Azospirillum brasilense: one gene and its partners. The protein of the gene in region 2 interacts with the protein of the main gene of each other region in a pairwise test. Links are inferred from orthologs where the notes say so. Each region holds a gene or a part of one and is shown on either strand. Other genes may lie near its edges. The genes, in order: H1Q64_RS12975, H1Q64_RS16195 and glnK.

Region 1 (2,850 bases), on a different replicon or contig from region 2:
GCCGTGCAGGCCGCTCGGCACGTCCACGGCGACGACGGTGCGCCCCGCCATCGCCTCGACGACCTCCTTGGCCATGCCGTCGAGCGGGCGGGCGAGCCCGGCCCCGAACAGCGCATCGATCACCAGAGGATTGCCCTCCAGCAGCCAGGGGTCGGCGGCTTCCACCGGCCCGGTCCAGCGCCCGGCCGCCACCGCAGCGTCGCCGCGCAGGGCGGAGCGCGACCCCAGCAGGGCCAGCCGCACCGGCCAGCCCGCTTCGAGAAGAAGACGCGCGATGACGAACCCGTCGCCACCGTTGTTGCCCGGCCCGCACAGGACAACGGTCGGGTGCGGCGCCCAGCGCTCGCAGACCGCGCGCACCACAGCGGCTCCCGCCGCTTCCATCAGAACAGGCCCCGGCACGCCGCCCGCCATGGTCAGCGCGTCGGCGCGGTACATCTCCGCCACGGAAAGCAGTTCGTCCATAGCCTCCACCCGCCGCAATCCCGCATCACCGTCACCCGGCACAATAAGCACCGCGACGGCCGCAGCATAGCCGGGCACAGGAGGAATGAAAGGAGTGGCCTGCCTGGCACGAAAATTGGAAGGAAGAACTGGGGCGATGGATGGGACTCGAACCCACGACCGCTCGGACCACAACCGAGAGCTCTACCAACTGAGCTACCACCGCCACCGGGGGACGGAATGAACCGTCCGCAAACACCCCACCCGCCGCTCCGATCGATGCAACGCCGACGTGAACTCCTCACGAGGCAAGCGCATCCACCGTCAAGGGGGACTGGGGCGATGGATGGGACTCGAACCCACGACCGCTCGGACCACAACCGAGAGCTCTACCAACTGAGCTACCACCGCCACCGGGGCCGCCTATTTGCCCCAAGGGACGGGTCGGGTCAAGCTCTATTTTCCACCGCATTGATCAATCTGAAAAGCCGGCACTAGCCCCTCCGAAAGGGTGTGGCTGCGCGGATTGCTTGCAGCTTGTGCACAAATATTGTTCACTTCGCCCTATCCGTTGGCAGTCGCGTGCCGCCCACGGTGGCATCGGCCCGCTGCGGCCCGGCATCCCACGCAGCCGGATCGCAACCGCTCCGATTGGCACGCAACGTGCTTTACATCGGACTGTCGGCAGAGCCGTGGACGGTGCCTGCCGACGTTGGCACCTCGTACACGAGAGACCCATGAAGAAGATCGAAGCCATCATTAAGCCGTTCAAACTCGACGAAGTGAAGGAAGCCCTTCACGAAGTCGGCATCAAGGGCATCACCGTCACCGAGGCCAAGGGCTTCGGCCGTCAGAAGGGGCACACCGAGCTGTACCGCGGCGCGGAGTATGTGGTCGACTTCCTGCCGAAGGTGAAGATCGAGGTGGTGATGGAGGACTCCCTGGTGGAGCGGGCGATCGAGGCGATCCAGCAGGCCGCCCACACCGGCCGCATCGGCGACGGCAAGATCTTCGTCACCCCCGTGGAAGAAGTTGTCCGCATCCGGACCGGCGAGAAGGGAGGCGACGCGATCTGATCGCGTCCCGAGAACCCGACCACCGGCCACCATGAACCAGCCCCGCCCACAACCGACGCAAAGCCGGCCGACGCAGATCTGGCCGACGCAGACCGTCGCAACCGCGAGCGGAACGATCCGTGCGCGGATGCCCATCCGGGCGCGACTTTTTGTGCTGTCACGTTGTGTGCTTGGGAAAGGCATGACATAACGTCCGCCGCGAGCGCCGTCACCCGCCCCTCGGTCGGTTTGACGCAGCGGGACCCAAACCTCTTAAGCGTGGAAAAAGAGATATGTCCGACATCAGCAAGGTCTTCGACCTGATCAAGGAACACGACGTCAAGTACGTGGACCTCCGCTTCACCGACCCGCGCGGCAAGCTGCACCACACCGCTCAGCACGTCTCGACCATCGACGAGGACGTGTTCGAGGACGGCATCATGTTCGACGGCTCCTCGATCGCCGGCTGGAAGGCGATCAACGAGTCGGACATGATCCTCCAGCTCGACCCGACCACCGCCGTCATGGACCCGTTCTCGGCCCAGCCGACGCTGAACATCCTCTGCGACGTGTACGAGCCGTCGACCGGCCAGCCCTACGCCCGTTGCCCGCGCGGCATCGCGAAGGCCGCCGAGAAGTACATGGCGTCGGCCGGCATCGGCGACACCGCCTACTTCGGCCCGGAAGCCGAGTTCTTCGTCTTCGACGACGTGAAGTTCAAGGTCGAGATGAACAAGGTGTCCTACGAGTTCGACTCGGAGGAAGGCCCGTACACCTCCGACAAGGACTATGAGGACGGCAACCTGGGCCACCGCCCGGGCGTCAAGGGCGGCTACTTCCCGGTCGCTCCGGTCGACAGCGGCTCGGACCTGCGCGCCGAGATGCTGAGCGTGCTCGCCGAAATGGGCGTGCCGGTCGAGAAGCACCACCACGAGGTGGCCGCTTCGCAGCATGAGCTGGGCATCAAGTTCGACACGCTGGTCCGCACCGGCGACAACATGCAGTACTACAAGTACGTCGTGCACAACGTCGCCCACGCCTACGGCAAGACCGCGACCTTCATGCCGAAGCCCGTCTTCGGCGACAACGGCTCGGGCATGCACATGCACCAGTCGATCTGGAAGGAAGGCCAGCCGCTGTTCGCCGGCAACCAGTACGCCGACCTGTCGGAACTGGCGCTGTACTACATCGGCGGCATCATCAAGCACGCCAAGGCGCTGAATGCCTTCACCAACCCGACGACCAACTCCTACAAGCGTCTGGTCCCGGGCTACGAGGCTCCGGTTCTGCTGGCCTACTCGGCCCGCAACCGTTCGGCCTCCTGCCGCATCCCGTACGTCGCCTCGCCGAA
Region 2 (3,154 bases):
GGAACGACGCACAGACGGTAGAACAGGTCCTCGCGGAACAGGCCCTGGCGGATCAGGGTGCGCAGGTCGCGGTGGGTCGCGGCGACGATGCGTACGTCCGTCTTGATTGGTGTACGTCCGCCGACGGTGGTGTACTCGCCTTCCTGCAGCACGCGCAGCAGGCGGGTCTGCGCCTCCAGCGGCATGTCGCCGATCTCATCGAGAAACAGGGTGCCGCCCTGCGCCTGCTCGAAGCGGCCGGTCGACCGGTTGGTGGCTCCGGTGAAGGCGCCCTTCTCGTGACCGAACAGCTCGGACTCGATCAGTTCGCGCGGGATGGCCGCCATGTTGATCGCGACGAAGGGGCCGTTGCGCCGCTTGCCGTAATCGTGCAGCGCGCGGGCCACCAGTTCCTTGCCGGTGCCCGACTCGCCGGTGATGGTCACCGTCAGGTCGGTGCCCATCAAACGGGCAAGGACGCGGTAGATCTCCTGCATGGCCGGCGAGCGGCCGATCAGGGGAAGCTGCTCGTCCGCCTCGCCGGCGTCTGCGGGCAGCGCCGCCGGCGGCGTGTTGGAGTTCAGCGCCCGCTCGACGACCGAGACCAACTCCTTCAGGTCGAAGGGCTTGGGCAGATACTCGAAGGCTCCGCGCTCCGCCGCCTTCACCGCCGTGATCAGCGTGTTCTGCGCGCTCATCACGATGATGCGCAGGTCGGGCCGGATCTTCTTGATCCGCGGGATCAGGTCCAGCCCGTTCTCGTCGGGCATCACCACGTCGGTGATGATGAGGTCGCCCTGCCCGTCCGCCACCCAGCGCCAGAGCGTGGAAGCGTTGCCGGTGGTGCGCACCTCGTGCCCGAGACGGGCGAGTGCCTGGGTCAGAACGGTGCGGATGGCGCGGTCGTCGTCCGCAACCAGGATCGTGGCTGCACTCATCCGATGGCCCCTCGGATGCCTCTGGCCGGTGCAGGATCGCCGCTCATCTGCGCTTCATCGAACATGGGTAGCGAGACCTTGAAGACGGTGCGGCGCGGCTGGCTGTCAAATTCGATGACGCCGCCGTGGTCGCCGACGATTTTGGCTACCAATGCAAGCCCCAGGCCAGTCCCATTGACCTTGGTCGTAATGAACGCATCGAAGAGGTTGGAGCGCAGATCGTCGGGTATGCCGTCCCCATTATCCTGAACGGACACCAGCAACGGCAGGTGCAGGCGGGTGTCGCCGCCTGGCAGGGCCATGCGGACGCCGTGCTGATAAGATGTGCTGAGTATGATCTCGCCGCCCGATTCCGGTGCAGCCTCTGCCGCATTTTTAATCAGGTTGAGGAAAATCTGGATGAGCTGGTCGCGGTTGCCATAAACCGGCGGCAGGGACGGGTCGTAGCGCTCGATGAAACGGATGTTCCGTGCGAAGCCGCTCTGGGCCACCTTGCGGACATGCTCCAGAACGGTGTGGATGTTCACCGCATCGCGTTCCAACGGGCGCTGGTCGGAGAAGACCTCCATCCGGTTGACCAGGGCGACGATGCGGTCGGCCTCGTCGCAGATCAGCCGGGTCAGCACCCGGTCGGACTCGCTGCAGTTCTCCTCCAGGAGCTGCGCCGCCCCGCGGATGCCCGACAGCGGATTCTTGACCTCATGCCCGAGCATCGACGCCATGGCGGTGACCGAGCGGGCGGCGTTGCGGTGGGTCAGGGAATTGTCGATCTTGCGGGCCAGCGTGCGCTCGTTGACCGTCAGCAGCACATGGTCGGTGGGCTCGCCCAGTGCGGTGACCCGCACGGTGACGTGGTGCGGGCCGATGCGCGGCGTGTCGATGACCACGCCCTCCTGCGAGGCGCGGTGGCGGCCCTGCTGGACCTGCTCGATCAACTGGCTGACCGGGCTGTTGGGCGGCAGCAACTCCGCCAGCGGCATGCCTTCCATCATGGTGGCGGACAGGCCAAAGAACTCCTGCGCCTCCAGATTCACGTAGCGGATGTCGCCGGAGCCGTCGACGACCAGAACCGGGTCGGGGAGCGCGTTCAGCATGATGGACGGATCGATGCAGGAGCGGACGGGTCGGTAGGAACCGGAGGGCGCACGGGGCCGCGCCGGGCGGCGGGGCAATGGAGCAGCGGCAGATGCACGGGCCATCAGGCAGCCATCCTTTCGATCGCCGGGGCGTAGAAGTCGCGGATGAAGCCGCGCACTCGTTCGGGATCGGACATGCGGTTGACTTCCGAGCGGAATTCAGCGGAGTCGCGCAGGCCCGTTGAGTACCAGGAGATGTGCTTGCGGGCGACGCGCAGCCCGCCTTCGACTCCGTAATGGGTCAGCATGGCGTCGTAATGCTCCAGCAGCGTGTCGAGCTGCTCGTGGAGCGGCGGATCGGGCAGCCGTTCGCCGGTACGGATGTAATGCATCACCTGGGCGGGGAACCAGGGGCGCCCATAGGCGCCACGCCCGATCATCACCCCGTCGGCGCCGGACTCGGCGAGCGCGCGGTCCACGGCGTCGAAGGAGATGATGTCGCCATTGACCACCACCGGGATCGACACCGCCTCCTTCACGGAGCGGATGAAGGACCAGTCGGCGGTGCCGTTGTAGAACTGCTCGCGGGTGCGGCCGTGAACGGTGACCAGCTTGATCCCGCAATCCTCCGCGATGCGGGCGAGACGGGGTGCGTTCAGGCTGCTGTCGTCCCAACCCTTGCGCATCTTCAGCGTCACCGGGATCGAGACCGCCTTCGCCGTGGCCTCCAGGATGCGGGCGGCGAGCGCCTCGTCGCGCATCAGGGAGGAGCCGGCGTGGCCGTTGACCACCTTTTTCACCGGGCAGCCGAAGTTGATGTCGATGATGGCCGCCCCGCGGTCCTGGTTCAGCTTCGCCGCCTCCGCCATCACCTCGGGTTCGCAGCCGGCGAGTTGGACGGCCATGGGGAACTGCTCCGGCTCGCACTCGACCATGCGCAGCGTCTGGCGGTTCTCGCGGATCATCGCCTGGCTCGCGACCATCTCGGACACGACCAGTCCGCAGCCCGACTGCTTCACCAGCCTCCGGAACGGCAGGTCGGTGACGCCGGACATGGGGGCGAGGATCACCGGACCCTCAAGCGAGATGGTGCCGATTTGAATGGCCATGTTCACCTGCCCACATCATGGGCACATTAGCGATATGATGAGAATTTGTGCA
Region 3 (2,945 bases), on a different replicon or contig from region 2:
TCAGCGCGGCCTCCGCCGCGTCGAACTTGGCGCGGTAGAGCGCGCGGTTCTCCTCGACATGCGCCTCGTCCCGCCACAGGGCGGCGCTGGCCGCCAGCACCGGCAGCGGCATCCCGGCGTTGGAGTAGCTGCGCAGGCGTGTGAAGCGGGACATCAGCTCCGGATCGCCGGCCACGAAGCCCGACCGCAGCCCGGCGGCGCTCGACCGCTTGGACAGGGAATGGAAGACCAGGATGTTCGTCCAGGGCTTCCCGCCGTGATGGAGACCCGACGCGACCTGGAGCGCGCCGACCGGCGGCTTGTCCAGGTAGATCTCGGCGTAGCACTCGTCCACCGCCAGGATGAAGCCGTAGCGCCGCGCCAGCCCGATCGCCCGCTCCAGATAGGCGGCGTCGGCCGCCGCCCCCTGCGGGTTGGCCGGGGTGCAGAGGTAGAACAGCGCCGTGCGCTCCAGCAGCTCCGGCGTCAGCGCGTCGAGATCGGGCAGGAAGCCGGTCTCGCGGGTGGAGGGCAGGAACACCGGCTCCGCCCCCGCCAGCAGGGCCGCCCCCTCGTAGGGCGCGTAGAAGGGGTTGGGCATCAGCACCGCCGGCTGCCGGCCCGCCTTGCTCGGCGGTACGGCCAGCAGGGCGAGCAGGAACAGCGCCTCGCGCGTACCGGACACCGGCAGGACGGATTTTTCGGCGTCGAACAGCCCGTCGGGCAAAGCGTAGCGGCGGGCCAGCCAAGCGCCCACCGCCTCGCGGAACTCCGGCGTGCCACCGACCGGCGGGTATTTGCCCCACAGATGGGCGTTGGCGCGCAGCGTCTCGTCGATGATGGCCGGCGGCTGGTGCTGCGGCTCGCCCACCGACATCATGATCGGCTCGGCGTTGGCGCGCGGCGTCACCCCGGACAGCAGGGCCGCCAGCCGCGTGAAGGGGTAGTCCGACAGCCGGTCGAGCCGGTCGTTGACGAGAGCGAAGGTGCCGAGGTCCGGGAGCGACATGCCGCCGAGAATCCTTTCCATGAGGACGGCCCGAGAAGGCCGGGCCGGCCCCGAGGGGCACGGCCCGTCAGTGGCCTCTGGGGGCCTCTGCCCGATACGAAACGGAAACGATCCTATCGACGGTGGAGTCCCGGCACAAGGGCACAAAACCGGACGAGGCCCGGTCAAGGGAAAGCATACGCCGCCCGTTCCGGCGGCCTTGGCGCCACGGTGGAAAGACTGGCGCGCCCGGCCTCAAGTCACCGGGCAGATCATCGATGCCCTGCGGCAAGAAAAAGCGGACGCGCCTTCCCCCCTCGCGGGAGGGGCCGGGCCATGACGCCCCGCCCTGTCCGCTTCCTCCAGGACGCCTCAGAGAGCTTCGGTGTTGGTTTCGCCGGTGCGGATGCGCACGGCCTGGGCGATGTCCAGCACGAAGATCTTGCCGTCGCCGATGCGGCCGGTGTTGGCGGCCTTCTGGATCGCCTCGACCACCTGCTCGTACTGGTCGTCGGACACCGCGACCTCGACCTTCACCTTGGGCAGGAAGCTCACGGAATACTCGGCGCCGCGGTAGATCTCGGTCTGACCCTTCTGGCGTCCGAAGCCCTTCACCTCGCTCACCGTCAGGCCCTGAATCCCGAGCGACGTCAGCGCCTCGCGCACTTCGTCGAGCTTGAACGGCTTGATGATGGCCATAACCAGTTTCATGTGGCTTCCCCTTGGTATGCGTGTTTGCGGGCCCTTGCGGTCGCCCGGTCCCCCCTCGGCCGATCCCGCCGTGGCGGCGGGTTTTCCGAACGTGACTCGAGCGTGTTCGCCTCGACCATAAAAAGCAACGTCTTCAAAAATCGTGCCGGTTGCAGAATCGGCCCTTTTCAGCGGTTTTTGGCTGTTTCGCCGATCGATTGGGCAGGCTGTGCATAATAATTGTGCAATTTGGGGGCCGCGACGCAGCGCCGCTGGACATCCGGACCAAGCGGAACGATTGTTCGTACCCGTCTACACTGATCGAAGGGCAGCGCCATCATGACCGAATCGGGCACCACCGCAGCGCAGGAGATCACGACCGACGTCGTCGTGTTGGGCGGCGGACTGGCCGGACTCAGCATGGCGGCGGCCCTGGCCACCGCGGGCGTTCCGGTCGTCTGCATCGACCGCGACAGCCCGGACCGGCAGGCGGGGGACGACTTCGACATCCGCACCACGGCGGTCGCCTACGCCTCGATGAAGGTGCTGGAGGGAGCGGGCGTGTGGAAGCACATGGAGCCCCACGCCGGCCCGATCCTGGACATCCGGGTGGCCGACCAGTTCTCGCCCCTGTTCGTCCATTACGACCACACGGAGCTGACCTGGGACGGCAAGAACCAGCCCTTCGGCTGGATTCTCGACAACAAGGACATGCGCCGCGCCCTGTTCGCCCGCGCCAAGGAACTGCCCGGCCTGCACCATCTGACCCCGGCCCAGGCGGTGTCGATTGAGCGCACCCGCAGCGGCGCCACGGTGACGCTGGCCGACGGGCGGGTGGTCAAGGCGCGGCTGGTCGTCGGGGCCGACGGGCGCCGCTCGCTGGCGCGGGAGAGCGCCGGGATCAAGCTGCGGACCTGGGCTTACGACCAGTCCGCGATCATCTGCACGATCCGCCATTCGGAGCCGCACAACGGCGTGGCGGTGGAGCATTTCCTGCCCAACGGCCCCTTCGCCGTTCTGCCGATGACCGAGAACCGCTCCTCCATCGTGTGGAGCGAGAAGCGGTCGCTGGTCGACATGTATCTGAAGCTGCCGGAGGACCAGTTCATCGACGAGCTGACCCGCCGGTCGGGCGGCTATCTGGGCGACATCGAGCTGGTGACCCGGCGCGACGCCTGGCCGCTGTCGGTGCTGCTGGCCGAGCGTTTCATCGCCGAGCGCGTCGCCCTGATCGGCGAGGCGGCCCACGCCATCCACCCCATCGCCGGGCAGGGGCTGAACCTGGGCC

Evidence for each region.
Region 1: the proteins of H1Q64_RS16195 (region 2) and H1Q64_RS12975 interact in binary tests that used the Escherichia coli proteins (3 or more experiments, as listed by UniProt). The link is inferred for Azospirillum brasilense from one-to-one orthologs.
Region 3: the proteins of H1Q64_RS16195 (region 2) and glnK interact in binary tests that used the Escherichia coli proteins (3 or more experiments, as listed by UniProt). The link is inferred for Azospirillum brasilense from one-to-one orthologs.

Annotation. Positions count from the first base shown.
Region 1 is NZ_CP059449.1:2,721,668-2,724,517, forward strand. The notes cover bases 156-2,850. They hold H1Q64_RS12975 (P-II family nitrogen regulator), read left to right. Parts: upstream 156-1,181; coding sequence 1,182-1,520; downstream 1,521-2,850. Other genes in these bases: H1Q64_RS12960 (NAD(P)H-hydrate dehydratase), read right to left, coding at 156-465; glnA (type I glutamate--ammonia ligase), read left to right, coding at 1,793-2,850. Outside these bases: more of H1Q64_RS12960, read right to left, coding at 1-155. UniProt on the Escherichia coli protein: P-II indirectly controls the transcription of the glutamine synthetase gene (glnA). P-II prevents NR-II-catalyzed conversion of NR-I to NR-I-phosphate, the transcriptional activator of GlnA. When P-II is uridylylated to P-II-UMP, these events are reversed.
Region 2 is NZ_CP059450.1:613,454-616,607, forward strand. Bases 16-3,014 are described here. They hold H1Q64_RS16195 (two-component system sensor histidine kinase NtrB), read right to left. Parts: upstream 2,117-3,014; coding sequence 914-2,116; downstream 16-913. Other genes in these bases: ntrC (nitrogen regulation protein NR(I)), read right to left, coding at 16-917; dusB (tRNA dihydrouridine synthase DusB), read right to left, coding at 2,116-3,014. Also shown: more of ntrC, read right to left, coding at 1-15; more of dusB, read right to left, coding at 3,015-3,102.
Region 3 is NZ_CP059449.1:858,548-861,492, forward strand. Bases 10-2,799 are described here. They hold glnK (P-II family nitrogen regulator), read right to left. Parts: upstream 1,679-2,799; coding sequence 1,340-1,678; downstream 10-1,339. Other genes in these bases: H1Q64_RS04070 (aminotransferase class I/II-fold pyridoxal phosphate-dependent enzyme), read right to left, coding at 10-988; H1Q64_RS04080 (UbiH/UbiF/VisC/COQ6 family ubiquinone biosynthesis hydroxylase), read left to right, coding at 1,997-2,799. Also shown: more of H1Q64_RS04070, read right to left, coding at 1-9; more of H1Q64_RS04080, read left to right, coding at 2,800-2,945. UniProt on the Escherichia coli protein: Involved in the regulation of nitrogen metabolism. Regulates the activity of its targets by protein-protein interaction in response to the nitrogen status of the cell.